Regions from separate parts of the Thioprofundum lithotrophicum genome, predicted to be linked through region 2. Evidence: predicted binding sites of a transcription regulator. Region 2 holds the regulator's gene; the other holds the start of a gene.
What was found. Region 2 encodes sigma-54, which starts transcription at its own class of promoters, with help from an activator protein. Its sites were predicted from a motif close to TGGCANGNTNCNTGCTT; they were not measured.
Positions count from the first base shown of each region.

Region 1: a site for sigma-54 is predicted at 4,801-4,817, ahead of ACZ5BH_RS11220 (flagellar hook-length control protein FliK). Genes of this name have one in related genera too.

Region 1 covers NZ_AP042379.1:2,356,122-2,363,147, forward strand. Annotated here, with positions in the region: gene fliF (flagellar basal-body MS-ring/collar protein FliF) at 1-741, shown strand, start outside; gene fliG (flagellar motor switch protein FliG) at 1,079-2,098, shown strand; gene ACZ5BH_RS11205 (flagellar assembly protein FliH) at 2,085-2,729, shown strand; gene fliI (flagellar protein export ATPase FliI) at 2,722-4,101, shown strand; gene fliJ (flagellar export protein FliJ) at 4,145-4,600, shown strand; gene ACZ5BH_RS11220 (flagellar hook-length control protein FliK) at 4,934-5,920, shown strand; gene ACZ5BH_RS11225 (STAS domain-containing protein) at 6,227-6,520, shown strand; gene ACZ5BH_RS11230 (response regulator) at 6,543-6,905, shown strand; gene ACZ5BH_RS11235 (chemotaxis protein CheA) at 6,931-7,026, shown strand, end outside.
Region 2 covers NZ_AP042379.1:480,574-487,599, reverse strand. Annotated here, with positions in the region: gene ACZ5BH_RS02265 (PTS sugar transporter subunit IIA) at 1-244, opposite strand, end outside; gene rapZ (RNase adapter RapZ) at 241-1,095, opposite strand; gene hprK (HPr(Ser) kinase/phosphatase) at 1,092-2,033, opposite strand; gene ptsN (PTS IIA-like nitrogen regulatory protein PtsN) at 2,044-2,502, opposite strand; gene hpf (ribosome hibernation-promoting factor, HPF/YfiA family) at 2,512-2,850, opposite strand; gene ACZ5BH_RS02240 (RNA polymerase factor sigma-54) at 2,868-4,337, opposite strand; gene lptB (LPS export ABC transporter ATP-binding protein) at 4,698-5,423, opposite strand; gene lptA (lipopolysaccharide transport periplasmic protein LptA) at 5,420-5,926, opposite strand; gene lptC (LPS export ABC transporter periplasmic protein LptC) at 5,910-6,476, opposite strand; gene kdsC (3-deoxy-manno-octulosonate-8-phosphatase KdsC) at 6,473-6,997, opposite strand; gene ACZ5BH_RS02215 (KpsF/GutQ family sugar-phosphate isomerase) at 7,026-7,026, opposite strand, start outside.

The DNA.
Region 1 (7,026 bases), 1.1 Mb from region 2:
ATCATGGAAGGCGGGATCCCCGGGGCCCTGTCCAACACCCCGCCGGGGCCGGCGGCGGCGCCGGAACAGGCGACCAATGGCAACGCCAATGGCGAGGCCAACACGAAACCCGAACCGCCGAAGCGCTCCATCAAGCGTACCACCCGCAATTTCGAACTGGACAAGACCATCAGCCACACCCGTCAGGCGCCGGGGCGGATCCGCAAGCTGTCGGTGGCCGTGGTGCTCGACGTGCCCACCACCACCGACGAGGAAGGCAAGGTCGTCCCCCAGCCCTACACCCAGGAACAGTTGCAACGCTTCACCGAACTGGTGCGCGAGGCGGTGGGCTTCAACGCCCTGCGGGGTGACACGGTCAAGGTCATCAACGCGCCCTTCAACCTGCCACCGGCGCCGGAGGTGCCCGAGGAGGCCATCTGGGAGAAGCCCTGGTTTGGCACCGTGGTGCGTCAGGTACTCGCGGGCCTGCTGGTGCTGGGGCTGCTGTTCGGCGTGCTGCGCCCGGTCATGCGCTCCCTGGCCAAACCCCAGGTGCGGTACGTGACCGAAACCGGCGAGGAGATCCCCGAGGATCAGCTCACCCTCAGCCACGACGGCGCGGCGGCCGCCGCCGGCGAGAGCCCCGGCCGGCTGCCCAAGCCATCGAGCTATGAAGACAACCTCAACATGGCCAAGCAGCTCGCCAGCCAGGAACCCAAACGGGTGGCCCTGGTGGTGAAAGGCTGGCTGGAGGATGGCTGAGCAGCGGAATTGCACGTATTGGGTGTCTCAGGATTGCCTTGACGTGATTTCTTCGTAGGAGCGGCGCAAGCCGCGAAAACACAACGCATCGCGGCTCGCGCCGCTCCTACAGGATGGGCGATTCAGGTTTCGGGCAAGACAATGGTGCAATGACAAGGTGAACGTAAACCTGACACTTGCATAAACCTGATCGTTACAATCAATCCGACCGTAGGTCGGGCTTTAGCCCGACATGTCGGCCTGATAACAAAAGGGTACTGCGCCTGATTTGCTGCACCGATTTGTTGCAACGATCAGGCAAACGCCATTCCCTTCATGGACGCAAAGCGTATCGACGATGAGCGAATCTGCACAAAACGCCAAGAAACTGACCGGCATCGAACGCTCGGCCATCCTGCTGATGACGCTCGGCGAGAAGGATGCAGCCGAAGTGCTCAAGCTGATGTCGCCCAAGGAGGTGCAGAAGGTGGGCGAGGCCATGGCCCAGCTCGGCGCCGTGGATCGGGAGACGGTGGACGCGGTTTTGGCCGAGTTCTGCGACAAGGTGGACGAGCAGACCGATCTGGGGATCGGCAACGAGGAATACCTGCGCAAGGTCCTGGTGGGCGCCCTGGGTGAGGACAAGGCCGGCAACATCATCGACCGGATCCTCATGGGCCACAACGCCAAGGGCCTGGAGTCGCTCAAGTGGATGGAACCGCGCGCGGTGGCCGACATCATTCGTCTCGAACATCCCCAGATCATCGCCATCATCCTCTCCTATCTGGAAAGCGATCAGGCGGCCGAGATCCTCGCCTATCTGCCGGAGAACATGCGCGCCGACGTGCTGATCCGCATCGCCACCCTCGACGGCATCCAGCCCAGCGCCCTCAACGAGCTGGACGAGATGCTCGAGAAACAGTTCGCCGGCAATTCCGACAACATCAAGACCGCCGGCTTCGGCGGCGTGAAGACGGCGGCCAATCTGCTCAACTTCGTGGATTCCGCCCTCGAGCAGCAGATCATGGAGCAGATCAAGGAGAACGACGAAGAGCTGGGCCAGAACATCCAGGATCTGATGTTCGTGTTCGACAATCTGGTGGACGTGGACGACCGCGGCATTCAGGCCCTGTTGCGCGAGATCTCCTCCGAGAACCTGATCGTGGCCCTCAAGGGGGCCGACGAAGCGGTGAAGGAAAAGATCCTCAAGAACATGTCCAAGCGCGCCGCCGAGATGCTGCGTGACGATCTGGAGGCCAAGGGCCCGGTGCGCCTGAGCGAAGTGGAAGCGGCGCAGAAGGAAATCCTGGCCGTGGCGCGGCGCATGGCCGAGGCGGGCGAGATCTCGCTGGGCGGAGGCGGCGATGAGTTCGTCTGATCATCCCGCGCCGGAGCAGCTCAGCGCCTACGAACGCTGGGAACTGCCCAACGTGGGCGAAGAGCCGGAAGAGGAACTGCCGGCGCCGGTTACCGCCGAGGAGATCGAGGCGATCCAGCAGCAGGCTCGCGAAGAGGGTTTCGCCGAAGGCAAGGAAGCCGGTTTCGCCGCCGGCGTGGAAGAGGCCCGCGGGCTGATGGAGGCCCGTCTGGCCCAGTTCGATGCGGTGCTCTCCACCCTCACCACGCCCCTCGAGGAACTGGACGAACAGGTGGTGGAGCAGATCGCCCATCTGGCCATGGCCGTGGCCCGGCACCTGGTGCGCCGCGAACTGCGCACCGATCCGGGCCAGGTGGTGGCCGTGGTGCGCGAGGCGCTCGCCGCGCTGCCGGTGGGCGCGCGCAAGGTCTGCGTGACCCTGCATCCCGACGACGCGGCCCTGGTGCGCGAGGCCCTGGCGGTCCACGACGAGGATGAGGACGCCCTGCGCTGGAAGATCGTCGAGGATCCGCTGCTGACCCGCGGCGGCTGCAAGGTGGAGGCAGAAGACTCGCGCATCGATGCCAGCGTCGAAAAGCGCCTGAACCAGATCATCGTCACCGTGCTGGGCGGAGATCGGGCCGATGACTGAGCGGCCCGAAACCGAACGCAGCGAACGCTGGCGCCAGGCGCTGATCGATCTGGAGGCCCGCCTGCAACACGTGCCGGAACTGGTGGTGGAAGGGCGCCTCGAACGCATGGTGGGCATGACCTTCGAGGCCGTGGGCTGCGAAGCGGTGATCGGCGCCCGTTGCCTGGTGGAAGCCGGTGCGGGTCGGGACATCGAAGCGGAAGTGGTGGGCTTCGACGGCAACCGGCTGTTTCTCATGCCCACCGGCAACGTGCAGGGCATCCGGCCCAACGCCCGGGTCACGCCCACCCAGCGGGTCTACGAAGCCGCGGTGGGCGAAGCCCTGCTGGGACGGGTCATCGACGGCACCGGCCGGCCGCTCGACGGGCACGGACCGCTGCACCTGGAGGACCGCATCCCCCTGAGCGGACGACCCATCAACCCCATGGAACGGGCCCCAATCCGCGCGCCGCTCGACGTGGGCGTGCGCGCCATCAACGCCCTGCTCAGTGTCGGCCGCGGGCAGCGCATGGGCCTGTTCGCCGGCAGCGGGGTGGGCAAGAGCGTCCTGCTCGGCATGATGACCCGTTACACCACCGCCGACGTGATCGTGGTGGGGCTCATCGGCGAGCGCGGCCGCGAGGTCAAGGAGTTCATCGAGAACATCCTGGGCGAGGAAGGCATGCAGCGGGCGGTGGTGGTGGCCGTGCCCGCGGATCAACCGCCGGTGATGCGCATGCACGGCGCCTACCAGGCCACCGCCATCGCCGAATACTTCCGCGACCAGGGCCGCCAGGTGCTGCTGCTGATGGACTCCCTGACCCGCTTCGCCCAGGCCCAGCGCGAAATCGCTCTGGCCATCGGCGAGCCGCCGGTCACCCGGGGCTATCCGCCTTCGGTGTTCGCCCGACTGCCGCAACTGGTGGAACGGGCCGGCAACGGCCCGCCCGGCGGCGGTTCGATCACGGCGTTCTACACGGTGCTCACCGAAGGCGACGATCAGCAGGATCCGGTGGCCGACGCCGCGCGGGCGATCCTCGACGGCCACGTGGTCCTGTCGCGGGAGCTGGCCGAAGCGGGCCACTACCCGGCCATCGACATCGAAGCCTCCATCAGCCGCACCCTCAACGAGATCGCCACCCCCGAACACGTGGCCATGGTCCAGCAGTTCAAGCAATGGTATTCGCTCTACCAGCAGAACCGCGATCTGATCACCGTGGGCGCCTACACCCCCGGCAGCGACAGCCGGGTGGACGAGGCCATCAACCGCTATCCCGAACTGGAACGCTTCCTGCGCCAGGATCTGAACGAGGCGGCCACTTGGGAAGACTGCCTGGCGGCGCTGCGCGCCGTGACGGGCTCGGCCGCCAACGCCTCGTCCTCCGCATCGTGATGGCATGCCTTACCATGACTGAATGCACGAGGTGACCGATACGATGGCCCGCAAACCCCGCAGCCAACGCTTCCAGCCCCTGCAAAAGCTGGTCGAACGCAAGGAAGAAACCGCGGCGAAACAGCTGGGTCTGGCCCGGCGCAAGCTGGCCGAGGCCGAGCAACGCCTGCTCGAGCTGCGCCGCTTTCGCGAGGAATACTGCCGCCAGCTTCAGCAAAGCGGCCAGCAGGGCCTGGACGGGCGGCGCCTGCAATCCTTCCACCAGTTCCTCAGCCAGCTCGATGTCGCCATCGGGCAGCAACAGGAACAGATCGAAAGCTGCCGCCTCGATTGCGAACGGGAAACCCGCCACTGGGAAAACTGCCATCGCGAGCAGCGCATCCTGCAAAAGACCGTGGAACGCTTTCGCGTCGATGAACAGCGCCAGGCCCGCCGCCGCGAACAGAAACTCGAAGACGATCAGACCACCGGCCGCTATGCGCGGAAGCGAAAAGGCTAAGCGGAATCCATCACCTGAAGCCGCGGTTCTTTTCCCTTTCATCTTGCACCTTTCCCTTGTTAACTGTCTCATCATTGTCTTGACCGAAATTTGAAGCTTCCATCCTGTAGGAGCGGCGCGAGCCGCGATGAATTGCGTTTTCGCGGTTCGCACCGCTCCTACAAAAAATCGTGTCAAAACAATTTTGAGCCATTTAAACCTGGCATATCCCTTGCAAATCACCCCGCAGAGTTCCATCGAAACCTGCGAGGCAACATGTCCGACTCTCTTCCCGTACCCCAGACACCTCCGGCCTCCCCGACCGCGCCGTCGAACGCCAGTGGGAACAGCGCCGTGCCGGCATCGCCGGATGGCGCGGCGCCGGGTGGTGCCGAGCGTCCGCCTTTCGAGGGGCTGCTCGACGCCGCGCTGGCGGCGCCCGAGGGAACGATGCTCGAAATGCTGCCGCTGACGGCGGCGGCAAATCCACTGGCCCCCTTGCCGCAACCCGGCAAGGATCTGCCGGACGATGGCGGCCTGCCCTTGGCCTGGAACGGCTTCTTCCTGGTCGGTGAGCCGGCTACTCCCACGCCGGCGCCCGCCGCCGGGAACGCCCCGCCGCCCTCCCTGCTGCTGGCCGCCGTGGAAGGCGAGGGCGCAAACGACACCACCCAGGCCCATGTGCAACTGCTGGCCGCCCGGACCCGCCTGCAGGGCGACGATGGCAGCGTGCCGATGCGCGATCCGGCCTTCGCCCGCCGCCTCGAAATCCTGGCCGCCAATCCGGCCGACGTGCAGGGCGCCATGGCCACGAACCACGGCCACCGCGCCGACATGGCCGCGCTCGCCCCCCTGCCGGCCCATGCGCTCGCCGGTGGCGATCGGGCCCTGCCCCAGGCGCCGGCCATCACCGTGCCGCCGCAGCACCCCCAATGGAGCCAGGCCGTCGGCGAACGGCTGCACTGGATGGTGGGCCAGCAACTGCAATCGGCAGAGATCCGCCTCGATCCGCCGGAACTGGGCAGCCTCGACGTGAAGGTGATGGTCAACAAGGACCATGCCACCGTCCACTTCGTCACCCACAACCCTCACGTGCGTGACGCCCTGGAAGCGGCGACCCCCCGCCTGCGGGAGATGTTCGCCGAAGCCGGTCTCAACCTGGGTGACGTGAACGTCTCGCAGGAATCCTTCCAGCAGCAGGCGGCCCGGGAAGAGGCCGGCGGCCAGGCCATGGCTGGTGCCGGCGGCCCGGGCGATGAGGAAGGGGCCATCGACGCGGTGGGGGAGGTGAGCGCGTTGCCGGTGCGCCGGGGGCGGGGATTGCTCGATACCTATGTATGACCGGCTGTCTTGACCGGCGCCAAATCGAATCTTCGTGAAAAACCCTGTCGGATTGCCGTCAGACAAACATGGCCACCAGCCCTGATATGTTTCGTGACAAACCGAAATGGCGGTTGTGCCACCGATATTTACCGGCCGGTGCACAAGGTAGGCCGGCTCAAGCGCAGCGGAGCCGGCGAGTTTCTGATGGAAGTGACGGCAACATCGTCATGAATTTTTCCATCCACCTGCCTAAAGCCCCGCGGATCGCGGCCGATGGATAGGGAAAGCCACCCGCGTCACGGTGGCAGCACGACAGGAAACGACATGGCCGAGAGCACGCCGATTCAATGTCCGCCGACGCTGGACATCGCCGCCGTCGCGGACTTCCACCGCCAGCTGTGCGAGGCCCTCGATGCCGGTACAGCGCTGGAACTGCGCGCCGCGGACCTGGAGCGCATCGACACCGCCGGCCTGCAGTTGCTGGCCGCCTGCTGCCTGGATGCGGTCAGCCGGAACATTCCCGTGCAGTGGGCGGAGACCTCCCGCGGGCTGCACGAGGCGGCGGCGCGTCTGGCGCTGGCCGATGTGCTGCAACTTCCCGAACCCCCGAACTCCTGAACCTTCCAAGCGAGACGAAACCATGGCTACGATTCTGGCAGTTGACGATTCCGCCTCCATGCGACAGATGGTCGCCTTCACCCTCAAGGGCGCCGGGCACGACGTGGTGGAAGCCACCGATGGCGTCGATGCCCTGAACAAGGCGAAAGGCAAGCGCTTCGACCTGGTGATCTCCGACGTGAACATGCCCAACATGGACGGGATCACCCTGATCCGGGAGCTGCGCAGCCTGCCGGCCTTCAAGTTCACGCCGATCCTGATGCTCACCACCGAAAGCACGGCTGACAAGAAACAGGAAGGCAAGCAGGCCGGGGCCACCGGCTGGATCGTCAAACCCTTCAATCCCGATCAGTTGCTGGCCACCATCCGCAAGGTGCTGGGCTGAACGCCGATCGCCAGGGAGGCGCCCCATGAGCATCGACCTTTCCCAGTTTCTCGACACCTTCTACGAGGAGAGTTTCGAAGGCCTGGAGACCATGGAGCAGGAGCTCCTCAATCTGGAATCG
Region 2 (7,026 bases):
CCAGCCGGCAGGCGATGTTGCTGGGGGTGGCGCCGTAGAGATCGGTGAGCACCAGCACGCCGTCGCCCTGATCCAGCTCGCTCACGTGGCGCCGGGCCTCGGCTTCCACGGCGTCGGTGTCGCTGGCCATGGGCACGCTCAGGGTGCGGGTCTGCAGGGGGCAGGTGCCGAGCACGGCGATGGCCGTGTCCAGCAGGCTCTGGCCGATCTCGCCGTGGGTGATGATCAGCAGTCCGACCCTCATGACAGCTCCCGGTGCCGGCTCAGCACGCCATCGCGCTGCCGGCGAAAATGTTCGCTCAGGCGCTCCACCAGGTACACGGAGCGGTGCTGACCGCCGGTGCAACCCACGGCCACGGTCATGTAGCTGCGGTTGTCGGCCTCGAAGCGGGGGATCCAGGTGGCCAGGAAGTCGCGGATGTCCTCGTACATCCGTTCCACTTCCGGATGGGCCTCGAGATACTCGGCGACGGCGCGATCCCGGCCGGTGAGGGGGCGCAGCTCGGGCATCCAGTGGGGGTTGGGAATGCAGCGCACGTCGAACACGAAGTCGGCGTCCACCGGCACGCCGTGCTTGAAGCCGAAGGATTCGAACAGCAGCGAGAGCTGGCCGTCGGCGGCGCCGGCCACCCGCTGGCGGATCAGATCCCGCAACTGGTGGACGTTGGTCTGGGTGGTGTCGATGTGCAGGCGGGCCTCGCCCGCCACCGGCTCGAGCAGGCGGCGTTCCTGGACGATGGCCTCGGCCAGCGGCGTTTCGCCGGAACTCAGGGGATGGCGGCGGCGGGTTTCGCTGAAGCGCTTGAGCAGGGTGGCGTCCTCGGCTTCGAGGAACAGCACGTCGGTGGTGACGCCGCGCTCGCGCAGGCCGGCGAGGATGGCGGGAAAGCGCTGCAGATCGTCGATCAGATTGCGGGCGTCGATGCCCACCGCGACCGGTTCGCTCTGGCCCGGCCGCTGGCGGAGCTGGTCGGCCAGGCTCGGCAGCATGCCCACCGGCAGGTTGTCGATGCAGTAATAGCCCAGATCCTCCAGCACATGGAGGGCGATGCTCTTGCCGGAGCCGGACAGGCCGCTGACGATGACGAGTTTCATGGCTCCGCTTTGTGCATGGCCTGGCGTTGTCGCTGCATGAAGTCCTCGGCCGCATTGTACCCGCTCAGGCGCAGCACGTGGTTGCGCACGGCCGCTTCGATGAGCACGCTCAGATCCCGGCCGGGGGCCAGCACCAGGCACACTTCCGGGATCGGCACGCCCAGCACCTCGCGGTGGCGGTCGTGCTGGCCGAGGCGCTCGTCGGGTGAGGCGGCCGGCTGGTCTTCCGGCTGCAGATCGATGATCAGGTGCAGGCGCTTGTGTTCGAGCACCGCGTGGTTGCCGTACATGGCGCGCACGTTGAGGATGCCGAGCCCGCGCACCTCGATGAAGTCGGCCAGCAGGGGTGGGCAGTGGCCGTGCACCGCGTCGGGGCCGGTGCGGCGGAATTCGGGCGCGTCGTCGGCCACCAGGCGGTGGCCGCGGCCCAGCAGTTCCAGCGCCAGTTCGCTCTTGCCCACGCCGCTGGGGCCGGTGAGCAGCACGCCCAGGCCCATCACTTCCATGAACACGCCATGCAGGATCTGCCGGGCGGCGAGGCGGCGGGTGAGGGCATAGCGCAGGGTGTCGACGAGGTGGCCGGCGGGACGGGGCGAGGTGAGGACGGGGATGCCGGCCGCGCCGGCCCGGTCCCGCAGGTCGGGCGGCACCGGCAGGGCGTCGCTCACGATCAGGATTTCGGTGGGGGGCTGGAGGATCCGCGCGATGGCGTCGTGCCGCGAGTTGGCGCCGAGCTGGTCCAGATAGGCCAGTTCGGTCTGGCCGAGCACCTGGATGGGGTTCGGCCGCACCGGGTTGAGATAGCCCACGGCGTTGCCGCCGGCCTCGCGCAGGCGGGATTCGTCCAGGGCCCGATCCCGGGCGGCGGGCGCCGCCTGCCAGGCCAGGTCCAGGCTCGCCTGCAGGGGGTCGAGAAGTTGCCGGGCGGTCAGCGCCACGGGGCCGGCGTCAGGCCGCGGGTTGCCATTGCCGCAGCAGGTTCAGGATCTCGGCCGGGCTGCGGCAGGCCCGCAGCCGCTGGCGGAATTCGCTCTCCTGGAACAGGCTGGCGAGCATGGCCAGGATGCGCAGGTGATCCTCGGTGGCCTGCTCCGGCACGATGAGGGCGAACAGCAGATCCACCGGCTGATCGTCGATGGCATCGAAGTCCACGCCCTGGCGCAGGTGGATCAGGGCGGCGGTGGTGTGGTCGGTGTTCTTGAGCCGGCCGTGGGGAATGGCCACGCCGCTGCCGATCCCAGTGCCGCCCAGGCGCTCCCGGGAGAGCAGGGCGTCGAAGATGTCTTCGGCGCTGCCGGGCTGATCGTGGGCGATCAGTTCGCTGAGCGCTTCCAGGGCGCGCTTCTTGCTGTGCGCGTTCACATCGATGGCGATGCGATCGGGCGAGAGGAGATCGGTCAGTTGCATGGCGGCGGTTCAGGCTTCCCCGGAGATGTCCTGCTGCTTGCGTTCGGCTCCTTCGCTGCGGCGGTGATCGGTGAGCTTTTCCTTGTGCTTGCGGATCTGGCGGTCCAGCTTGTCGGCCAGTTCGTCGATGGCCGCGTAGAGGTTGCCGTTCTCGGCTTCGGCGAACAGATCCTTGCCGCTGACGTGCACCGTGGCTTCGGCCTTCTGACGTTCCTTCTCCACGCTGAGGATCACATGGGCGTTGGTGACATGGTCGAAGTGGCGTTCCAGCCGGGCCAGCTTGCTGGTGACGTAGTCGTGCATGGCGTCGGTGATTTCCACGTGGTGACCGGTGACGTTCAGTTGCATGGCGGGCTCCTTGTTGTTCAGGCCAGACGTTTGCGTTCGTTGGAGGGAGGGATGTTCATGGCTTCGCGGTACTTGGCCACCGTGCGGCGGGCCACGTTGATGCCCTGCTCGGCGAGGATGCCGGCCAGCTTGCTGTCGCTGAGGGGCTTTTTCGGATCCTCCTCGGCGATCAGCTTGCGGATCCGCGCGCGGATCGCGGTGGCCGAGCATTCGCCGCCATCGGCGGTGGAGACGTGGCTGGAGAAGAAGTACTTGAGTTCGAAGATGCCGCGGGGCGTGTGCATGTACTTCTTGTTGGTGACCCGCGAGATGGTCGATTCATGCATGTCCACCGCTTCGGCGATGTCGTGCAGCACCAGGGCCTGCATGGCTTCCTCGCCGTGTTCGAGGAAGCCGGTCTGGCGCTCGACGATGGCGGTGGCGACCTTGAGCAGGGTCTCGTTGCGACTCATCAGGCTCTTGATGAACCAGCGGGCTTCCTGGAGCTGGTTCTTGATGTAGGTGTTGTCTTCGGGGTTGCGCACTTCCCGGGCCAGGCTGGCGTAGGTGGGGTTGACCCGCAGGCGGGGCGCGGCGTCGGGATTGAGTTCCACCTTCCAGCGGTCGCCCACCTTGGTGACGATCACGTCGGGCACGATGTATTCGGGCTGCTGATCGGTGATCTGGCTGCCGGGCCGCGGATTGAGCGACTGGATGAGCTGCAGCACTTCCTTGAGCGTGTCCTCGTCGAGTTTCATGCGCCGCATGATCTGGGCATAGTCGCGCGCGGCGAGGCGCTCGAAGTGCTGCTCCACCAGGGCCATGGCCTGGGCCAGGCGGGGATGGTCGATGGGATACTGGCGCAGTTGCAGGAGCAGGCTTTCGCGCAGATCCCGGGCGGCGATGCCGGGCGGGTCGAAGTTCTGGATGCGGTGCAGTACCGCCTCGATTTCCTCCGGCGCCAGTTCCTGTTCGCCGGCCAGGGCTTCGTGGATCTCCTCGACGCTCAGGGTCAGGAAGCCGTCGTCGCCGATGGCGTCGATGATGAACTCGGCGATGGCCCGATCCGTGGGGCTGAAGGGGGTGAGATCCATCTGCCAGGTGAGGTGTTCGTGCAGGCTGGTGCCGCCGGGGCGGCTGTTGTATTCGATCTCGCGCGGGTCGAAGTCGCTGGCGGGGGCGCTGCCCGGGCCCACCGGGGCCAGGCTGTCGTAGATGTCGTCCCAGTTGGAGTCGACCGGCAGATCCTCGGGGATGTCGCTGGCGCCGTCGGCGGGCGTCTCGCTCAGGGCTTCCTCGGTGGCCTCGACGGGCTCGCCCGGCGCGGCCTCGGCCTCGGGACCGGCATCGCCGTCCTCGTCCATCTCCAGCAGGGGGTTGGCGTCGAGGGCCTCCTGGATCTCGGTCTGCAATTCCAGCGAGGATAGCTGCAGGAGCCGGATGGCTTGCTGCAACTGGGGGGTCATGGTCAGGTGCTGACCGAGACGGAGTTGTAGGGTCTGTTTCATCGATCCGGTTCGGGGGTACCACGGGCCGGCGGCTTTCGCGGCGGCAGAATCAATTCTAGCCCGGATATTGCACCAAGTCGAGGACGGGCGGACGAACAAGTCTTTGAGTGATAAAGATTTGTTGATGCCTTGAGACGATTTCTCCAAGGTCATTCTTTCCGCCCGTCCTCTGTGCCGGCCCTTGCGGCTTTTCGCTCGCGCTCGCTTGCGCTTCACGAAAGACGTAGCGTTGGCTACGCCTTTCGCTCCAGCGCGGCGCGAGCGCGGCTGCAAAGACCGCAATCATCCGGCACCTTGGTGCAATATCCGGGCTCGCCTATTTCTTGCATGAAAGCAGGGCGAGGGCAGAGGGGTTGCGTTTCACAACCGGAACTGTTCGCCCAGGTAGACCTTGCGCACCTGGGGATCGGCCAGCAGGCTGTCGGGGTCGCCCTGGGCGATGACACGCCCGGCGTTCATGATGTAGGCCCGTTCGCAGATCCCCAGGGTTTCGCGCACGTTGTGATCGGTGATCAGCACGCCGATGTCCCGCGCCTTGAGGTGGCGGATGATGGCCTGGATGTCGAGCACCGAGATGGGATCGACGCCGGCGAAGGGTTCGTCGAGCAGCACGAAGCGCGGTTCCATGGCCAGGGTGCGGGCGATCTCCACCCGCCGCCGTTCGCCGCCGGAGAGGCTCTGGCCGAGATTGTTGCGAATGTGGCCGATGTGCAGCTCGTCGAGCAGGGCCTCGAGCCGCTCCTCGCGCTGGGTGCGATCCAGATCCGGGCGCAGTTCGAGGATCGCCATGATGTTGTCGGCCGCGGTGAGCTTGCGGAACACCGAAGCTTCCTGGGGCAGGTAGCCGATGCCGAGGCGGGCCCGCTGGTGCATGGCCAGGCGGGTGATGTCCCGCTCGTCCAGCGCGATGCGCCCCGCGTCGGCCGGCACCAGCCCCACCACCATGTAGAAGGAGGTGGTCTTGCCGGCGCCGTTGGGGCCGAGCAGGCCCACCACCTCGCCGCTGTCGATGCGCATGGAGACGCCGTCGACCACGTTGCGGCCCTTGTAGCGCTTGACCAGATCCCGGACCTGCAGGGTGCTCATGGCGGGCTCTCGGTTTCTTCCGCCGGCGGCTGGATGGTGATGTGCACCCGGCCCTCGCCGGCGCGGGCCTTCACCGTGGCGGCGGCGATGTCGTAGATCAGGTGTTCCCCCCGGAAGCGGTTCGGGCCCTGTTCCACCTGCGCGTCGCGATCCAGGTGGACGGTGCGGCTGGCCACTTCGTATTCCATGCGCCGGGCCGAGGCATGGACCGGCGGCTGTTCGGGCGCCGGGGTCTGGATCAGGGTGGCGGGTCGGCCCTCGACGATGATGCGCTGCAGGCGATCGCCCTCGAGGTGTACCACCAGGCGGTCGCCGGTGACGCGCAGGCTGCCCTGGGTGAGGGTCACGTCGCCGGTGTATTCGCTGTAGCCGCGCTGTTCGTCCACCACCACCTGGCGGGCACGGATGTCGATCGGTTGCCGGCGATCCGACTCCAGGGCCATCAGGGGCGGGGCCAGCAGGAGTGCGGCGAGCAGCAGCAGGCGTTCAGGGCGTGGGCACATAGCGGCTCTCCACGTCGGCGAGCAGGATCAGGCGCTGGCGGCCCCAGTCGAGGCGCATGCCGGTGCCGGTCAGGCGGTGCGGCCCGGCGGCAAGGCTGGCCCTGGCCGCTGTCTCGGCGCGGCGTTGCGGCGGCAGCACCCGCAGATCCCGGGTGCGCAGGTGCAGGGCGGGCTGGCCGTCGTGGGCAGCGCGCCGGGCGCTGACCGGGCCGCCCAGATCGATCCGGTCGCCGCCCTGCAGGATCCGTCCGTGTTCGGCCTCCACCTCCCAGGGCGGCACGGTTTCGCGCACGGTGAGGCGGGGGTTGACGATGTCGATGCTGCCGTCGTCGGCGAAGTGTTCGCCGCGCTCGCCGCGCAGGGTGTGGCGGGGGCGGCCGTCGGGCGCGTAGACGGTGACGGTGAAGCCGTCCAGGAAATAGTCGGGCACGTGGCGGCGGGCCTCTTCGCCCTGGCGGGTCTCGCCACGGAAGGTTTCCAGCAGCCAGCCGGCGTAGGCCGCCACCAGCAGCACGGCGATGAGGATCAGCAGGAGGTGGAGGCGGTTCATGCGAGAAAGCGCTGCAACTGGGCCTCGAGGGTGCCCTGGGCTTCCATGATCAGCTCGCACACGTCGCGGGCGGCACCGTGGCCGCCCGGGTGTGGGGTCTGCCAGTGGGCGTGCTGTTTGACCAGCGGATGGGCGTCGGCCACGGCGATGGCCAGCCCGGCGCGGCGCAGCACCGGCAGGTCCACCACGTCGTCGCCCACGTAGGCGGCCTGATCCGCCGTCAGGCCCAGCTTGGCCACCAGATCCTCGAAGGCCGGCCGTTTCTCCAGCCGCCCCTGATAGACGTGCTCGATGTCGAGGCTGGCCATGCGGTGGCGCACCACGTCCGATTCGCGGGCGGTGATGATGCCGATCTCCACGCCCGTGCGATGCAGCATCTTCATGCCCAGGCCGTCACGCGAGTGGAAGGCCTTGTACTCCTGGCCATCGTCGCCGAGGAACAGGCTGCCGTCGGTGAGCACGCCGTCCACGTCGAACACCACCAGGCGGATGTGGGCGGCTTTTTCCAGAATGTCCTTCATCGTCTTCCCGTCTGTTTGCGTCTGCCGCT